Regions from separate parts of the Arthrobacter sp. SIMBA_036 genome, predicted to be linked through region 1. Evidence: predicted binding sites of a transcription regulator. Region 1 holds the regulator's gene; the other holds the start of a gene.
What was found. The regulator HrcA, encoded in region 1, represses chaperone genes, less so after heat shock. The targets are predictions, from matches to a motif close to TTNGCACTCGNNNNNNNCGAGTGCNAA.

Region 1 (3,415 bases):
GGCACGACGGCGTCGATCCCAAGTTCCGTTGCCGTCTCGATGGCAAGCTCGTCACGGTCGCCCTTGGCCAACGCCTGAACCAGCACCAGCCGAACGGCCGGCCGATCCTCGAATTCCACACCCGACGCGGTGACGGTCAGTGTCCCGGCTCCCGCGTCGGCCACCGTTCCCGTCAACCGGAACCCGGCGCCGTCGGATATATCGACCGACTCCCCGATACCGATTCTCTTGACCGTAACGGCGTGCCGGGCTTCGGGCCCCTCAAGGACGAACCTCGCGCCCGGTGTGACGGTTTCCAGACTGCCGGGCTCTGCGAAGAAAACGGGGTTACTCACCGCTAAAGGTTACCGAGTTTGTCCCGAAGCTTCGCGAACATGCCCCCGCTGGCCACCAGCTTGCCTTCGGTGAATTGCTCACCACGAAGCTTCGCCAGCTGCTGGAGCAGCTCCTCTTGGGCAGGGTCGAGTTTGGTGGGTGTCTCCACATGGAGGTGCACCTTGAGGTCGCCACGACCGTAGCCACGGAGGTGGGTTACCCCGAGGCCCCGGAGGGTGATGATTTCCCCGGACTGCGTGCCCGCCTTGACATCGATGTCCTGCTCGCCGTCGAAGGTCTCCAACTGCACCTCAGTCCCCAGGGCCGCTGCTGTCATCGGGACGCTGAGCGTCGCGTGGAGGTCATCGCCTTCCCGTACAAAGACCGAGTCGCTGTTGACGCGGATTTCCACGTAGAGGTCACCAGCAGGGCCGCCGGCGGGTCCGGCCTCGCCCTGTCCGGACAGCTGAATCCGGGTACCCGTGGCAACGCCTGCCGGAACTTTGATGGTCAGGGAGCGGCGGCTGCGAATCCGGCCTTGCCCGCTGCATTCGTTGCAAGGATCCTTGATGACCGTACCGAATCCCTCGCATGACCCACAGGGCGCAGTGGTCAGGACCTGGCCCAGGATTGACCTGACGGCCCGCTGGACCTGGCCGCTGCCACCACAGATGTCACAGCGCTCCGGCTGGGTTCCGGGACGGCAGCAGCTGCCGTCACAGGTGGGACAAACCACGGCTGTGTCCACCTCAAGCTTCTTGTTGACGCCGAAGACGGCGTCCTTGAGGTCGATACGCACACTGATGAGGGCATCCTGGCCGCGGCGGACACGGGAAGCAGGACCACCGTGACCGTGTCCGCCGCCTCCTCCGAAGAAGGTGTCGAAGATGTCTTGGAAGGCAAACCCTTGGCCGGAATATGCGCCGGAGCCGTTATCGGTGCCGTTCTCGTTGCCGGTTGCATCGTAGACACGGCGCTTCTGCGGGTCGGACAGAACTTCATAAGCATGCGTCACGGCCTTGAACTGCTCAGCGACATCCTCCCCGGGATTTACGTCCGGGTGGAGCTTCCGCGCCAACTTGCGGTACGCCTTTTTGATCTCTTCCCCGGTGGCTTCCGGCGAGACTCCCAAAACGTCATAGTGGCTGCTCAAAGTCTGTATCTCTTCCTTGTTGTTACTGCAGGTATTCCGATGATGGACGGCGTCTTAGTCGCCGAGAATGCGGGAAAGGTAGCGGGCCACCGCTCGCACGGCGGCCATGGTTGTTGGGTAATCCATGCGGGTTGGTCCCAAAATGCCCACCTTGGCACCGGATCCATAGCCAGTTGCCACAACGGACGCCTCGGCCAAACCGTCATAGGGATTTTCCCTCCCGATACTGACAGTTACTCCCCGGGGGTCATCACCCATATCCGATAACAACCGGAGCATGACAACTTGTTCCTCAAGGGCCTCCAGCACCGGACCAATGCTCAAAGGGAAGTCCACGTTGGAACGCGCCAGGTTTGCCGTGCCGGCCATCAGGATGCGTTCTTCACGGCTGTTGCCGCTGAGCACCTGGAGGCCATGCGCCAGGGTTTGCGCCACCCCACGGAGTTCAGGGGGGCAAAGCGCCACGACGGACGGAAGGACTTGGGGCAAGAGATCCACCTGGGTACCCGAGATACTGCCGAGGAACCTGGACCGCAACATCATCAGCGCCTCATTGCCGACGTCGAACCCTACATCGATGACCTTCTGCCCGACGCTTCCGGTATCGGCAATCAGGACCACCAGCACCTGCTGGGGCGCCAGCAGCACGAATTCGACGTGGCGTACCACCGCTCTCCTTGAGTGCGGGTACTGCACGACGGCGACCTGGTTGGTGAGCTGGGAAAGGAGCCGCACGGTACGTTCAAGAATGTCATCGACGTCGTCGGGGCCCTCAAGCAGCGAATGGATGGCACGGCGCTCAGCCGCGGAAAGCGGCTTAACCTGCGAGATGCGGTCCACGAACAGCCTGTAGCCCTTGTCCGTGGGGATACGCCCAGCGCTGGTGTGGGGCGCGGCAATGAGGCCCTCCTCTTCGAGGACAGCCATGTCATTGCGGATGGTGGCACTCGAAACGCCGAGGTGGTGGCGTTCAACCAGGGCCTTGGATCCTACAGGCTCCCTTGAATGAACGTAATCCTCAACGATTGCGCGCAGCACTTCCAACTTGCGCGGCTCACTCATTGCTCCACCTCCTGACATCTCATGGGTTAGCACTCAACATGCCCAAGTGCTAACAAGTCTAGTATGAGCCAACGCGTTGCTAGCATTGAAACCGCCCGCGGAGATTCAAGCGCGCGGGGCCGGCAGCAAACCGGTCTGATTCGAGCGCGAAGAGGTAAGAAGACCTTGGCTTTCGACCATTGGGGCCCACAGGACCTGGCGGCCCCCGCCAAACGCCAACTTCCCGAGGTACCCGTCCAGCGAGGCATGGTCCTTGAAGACGTGCAGTCCGGATGGGTCGGCGAAGTGACACGGGTGGAGAAGTCCGGCGGCATGCACATCGTGTCCTTGGAGGACCGGCGTGGAAAGACGAAGTCGTTCCAACTTGGATTTGGCTTCCTCCTGGAGGGCCAAGCGGTCCGGCTCCTGCCACCTGCCCCGCGTCCCGCTTCAGGGGCATCCACCGGCCGCACCGCCTCCGGCTCGGTCAAGGTTCAAGGCCAGCGCGCCCGGGTAGCGATGTCCAGCCGGATCTGGGTTGAGGGCAAGCACGACGCCGAACTGGTCGAGAAGGTCTGGGGAGACGATCTCCGCGTCGAAGGCATTGTGGTGGAACCCTTGCACGGGGTGGACGACCTCAAATCAGCCATTGCCGCTTTCTCTCCCGGTCCCACACGCCGACTTGGCATTCTGGTGGACCACCTTGTGCCTGGCTCCAAAGAGTCGCGCATTGCCGCGGAAGCGATGACAGTGCCGGGCGCGGCCGGCAATGTACTGATCGTGGGCCACCCGTACGTGGACGTCTGGCAGGCCATCAGGCCGAAGGTGCTGGGCATTGAGCAGTGGCCCGCGGTCCCTCGGGGGCTGGATTGGAAGACCGGGATCTTGCGTGCCTTCGGTTGGCCG
Region 2 (3,415 bases), on a different contig from region 1:
GGACTCGTCCAGCGCCTTGAGGGCGTGGATAAGTGCGGAACCGCCACCGGAAACGATGCCTTCTTCGAGGGCGGCACGCGTGGAGGAAACAGCGTCCTCGATGCGGTGCTTCTTTTCCTTCAGCTCAACCTCGGTGGCTGCGCCAACCTTGATGACGCCGATGCCGCCAGCGAGCTTGGCCAAGCGTTCCTGCAGCTTCTCCCGGTCCCAGTCGGAGTCCGTACGGGTGAGCTCGGCGCGAAGCTGCGCAACGCGATCCGCTACGTCCTCAGCGGTGCCGGCACCATCGACGATCGTGGTGTTGTCCTTGGTCACCGTGATGCGTCGTGCGGTACCGAGGACCTCCAGGCCCACGGTGTCCAGGCTCAGGCCAAGGTCCGGGGAGACAACCTGTGCCCCGGTGAGTGTTGCGATGTCCTGCAGCATGGCCTTGCGGCGATCGCCAAAGCCGGGAGCCTTGACGGCGACAACGTTGAGCGTGCCGCGGATGCGGTTCACGATCAGGGTGGACAGGGCCTCACCCTCGATGTCTTCGGCAATGATGAAGAGCGGCTTGGAGGCCTGCAGTGCCTTTTCCAGCAGGGGCAGGAATTCCTGCAGCGAGGAAATCTTGCCCTGGTTGATCAGGATCAGGGCGTCTTCGAGGACAGCTTCCTGGCGTTCCGCGTCGGTGACGAAGTACGGGGACAAGTAGCCCTTGTCGAACTGCATGCCCTCAGTGAGGACCAATTCCGTCTGCGTGGTGGAGGACTCTTCGATGGTGATGACGCCATCCTTGCCCACCTTGCCGAACGCTTCTGCCAGCAGTTCGCCGACCTCGTCGCTCTGCGCGGAAATAGCAGCAACGTTGGCTACCTGGGTGCCTTCAACTTCGCTGGCGTTCTCCAAGAGACGTGCTGCGATGGCTTCGACGGAAACTTCGATGCCTCGCTTGATCTCACCCGGAGCCGCGCCTGCAGCTACGTTGCGCAGGCCTTCCTTGACCAGGGCCTGGGCCAGGACGGTGGCGGTGGTGGTGCCGTCACCGGCGACATCGTTGGTCTTGGTTGCTACTTCCTTGGCCAACTGTGCGCCAAGGTTCTCGTAGGGGTCGTCAAGCTCGACTTCACGGGCGATGGTCACGCCATCATTGGTGATCGTGGGAGCGCCCCACTTCTTGTCCAGCACGACGTTGCGGCCGCGCGGACCAAGCGTCACCTTGACAGTGTTGGCGAGCTTGTCGATACCGGCCTCAAGAGACCGGCGGGCAGCATCGTTAAAAGCAAGCTGCTTTGCCATGGTTGTGTCCTTTCAAGACGGAAAACCCGCACCGCCGTTGGTCGGAATAGATCCAACGCGGCTGCGGTGCGGGGCTCCAGGAAGTTACTTTACGACGATCGCCAGAACGTCGCGGGCGGACAGAACGAGGTACTCGTTGCCGCCGGTCTTGACTTCGGTTCCACCGTACTTGGAGTAGATAACGACGTCGCCGACAGTTACGTCGACCGGAACGCGGTTGCCGTTGTCATCGAAGCGGCCGGGGCCGATTGCAACAACTTCGCCTTCCTGCGGCTTCTCCTGTGCGGAGTCCGGAATGACCAGTCCGGAAGCGGTGGTCTGCTCTGCTTCGAGCGGGCGAACAACAATACGATCCTCAAGAGGCTTAATCGAGACCGACACTCGGACTCTCCTTTTCATGAGCTGATTCATGGACTAAGAACTAGGGTGCCGATGCGTACATCCGTCGTCGCGGTGCCGGTGGACGCTTGGCGTAGTTAGCACCCTCCGGGGGAGAGTGCTAACTAGACTCTATGTAAGTGGTTAGCACTCGGTCAAGGCGAGTGCCAGCATTTCGTCCATAGATGAACTCCTACCTGCCCGTCAGGTCGTCGAGGTGGTAGCTCTCGCCGTCGTCGTTACCGTCACGCCGGACGACGTCCCGATTGAGGTACAACACCAGCGCGGACACCAAGGCGACGATGGCGGAAACCACCAGCGCGATGATCCCGCCTATGCGGGCGCCGCTGTAGAGGTCACGGATCTGCCGCGCTTCATCGGTGGCATCGCTGACGCTCTTGCCGCTGACTGAGTAGGCGGCCGCGTTGAAGGAATCGAGGACGAAAAGGATGACCAGGAAGGCGATACAAACCACGGCAATCACAGCTCCTGCGATCAAAGCAGGACGGGCCGATGCCACGAGCGGGTGATGGTCCGGATGACCTGGAGCCAATGGCGCTGCCGGACCCTCCGCGTCCGGGTTGTCGCCGCCGGAGTTGTCGGCGTCGGAGGGCTGCGGGGCTGCGTTGTCTTCCATGAAAACAACCCTAGCTGGCCTGATACCAAGTCACGACGCTGCTTCGCAGCCCATTAGGCTTGATGCCATGTCCCACGCACCGCAGGAACAGATTGCCCCCTTGCTGACCACTGAGGGCTGGGAACTCCTTGCCTCCCTGGGCCCCTACCGGGAGGCCGAGGCTTTCACCATCAACGCCGACCTCCGGAAAGCGGGCCACGCGCCAGAACTGGTGGCCGCAGTGCTGACACAGTCACGCCTTCGGACCCGCGCTGAGGCCAAGTTCGGCGAATTCGCGCGTCAAATGCTGTTTACCCAGGCAGGGTTAGAGCAGGCCACGCGGCTGACGGTTGCTGCCCGCCACGCTGAACGTTTCGCCGCAGCGGGAATAGCCCACGTAGCGGACCTCGGTTGCGGCCTTGGCGCCGATTCCATGGCGATGGCATCGTTGGACCTCGCTGTCACGGCCGTGGAGATGGACGAAACCACTGCAGCCTGCGCCACCATCAACCTCATCCCGTTCCCCCACGCCACGGTGGTGCATTCAGATGCGACAGCAGTGGACCTCGACGGGATCGACGGCGTATGGATGGACCCGGCGCGACGCACCACGTCCACGTCCGGCACCAAGAGGATCTGGGATCCCGAAGCGTTCTCTCCCCCGCTGTCCTTCGTGGAGGCAGTAGCATCCACGGGCCGGGCCGTCGGTGTGAAGATGGGGCCCGGCATACCCCATGACTCCGTTCCGGGCGGCTGCGAAGCCCAGTGGGTTTCGGTGGGCGGGGATGTCACGGAGGTGGCGTTGTGGTTCAACGCGGTGGCCCGGCCGGGCGTCCGACGCGCGGCCCTTGTCCTTAGTTCCCAGGGCGCCGCGGAAATCACCAGCGGCGAGGATTTCGACGGCGGTCCTGTTGCCGCCGTCGGGCCGGTTGAGGGCTACCTATACGAACCCGATGGCGCCGTGATCCGCGCGGGCTTGGTGGCCGACGTCGCGGAAAAGCTGGGCGGGCACCTGGTGGACGAGCACATCGCCTATATTTGCGCACCCGGACTTCACGACACTCCGTTCGCCCGTGCTTACAGGGTGCTTGACGTGATGCCCTACAACGTCAAAGCCCTCAAGTCGTGGGTCAAAAACAACGG

Region 2: a site for HrcA is predicted at 1,801-1,827, ahead of groES (co-chaperone GroES). Genes of this name have one in related genera too.

What each region holds. Positions count from the first base shown of each region.
Region 1 is NZ_JAWRXG010000008.1:56,462-59,876, forward strand. It holds gene SB659_RS12140 (16S rRNA (uracil(1498)-N(3))-methyltransferase) at 1-335, opposite strand, end outside; gene dnaJ (molecular chaperone DnaJ) at 338-1,468, opposite strand; gene hrcA (heat-inducible transcriptional repressor HrcA) at 1,523-2,530, opposite strand; gene SB659_RS12155 (DUF3097 domain-containing protein) at 2,696-3,415, shown strand, end outside.
Region 2 is NZ_JAWRXG010000001.1:142,732-146,146, reverse strand. It holds gene groL (chaperonin GroEL) at 1-1,278, opposite strand, end outside; gene groES (co-chaperone GroES) at 1,363-1,659, opposite strand; gene SB659_RS00735 (hypothetical protein) at 1,850-2,293, opposite strand; gene SB659_RS00730 (THUMP-like domain-containing protein) at 2,361-3,415, shown strand, end outside.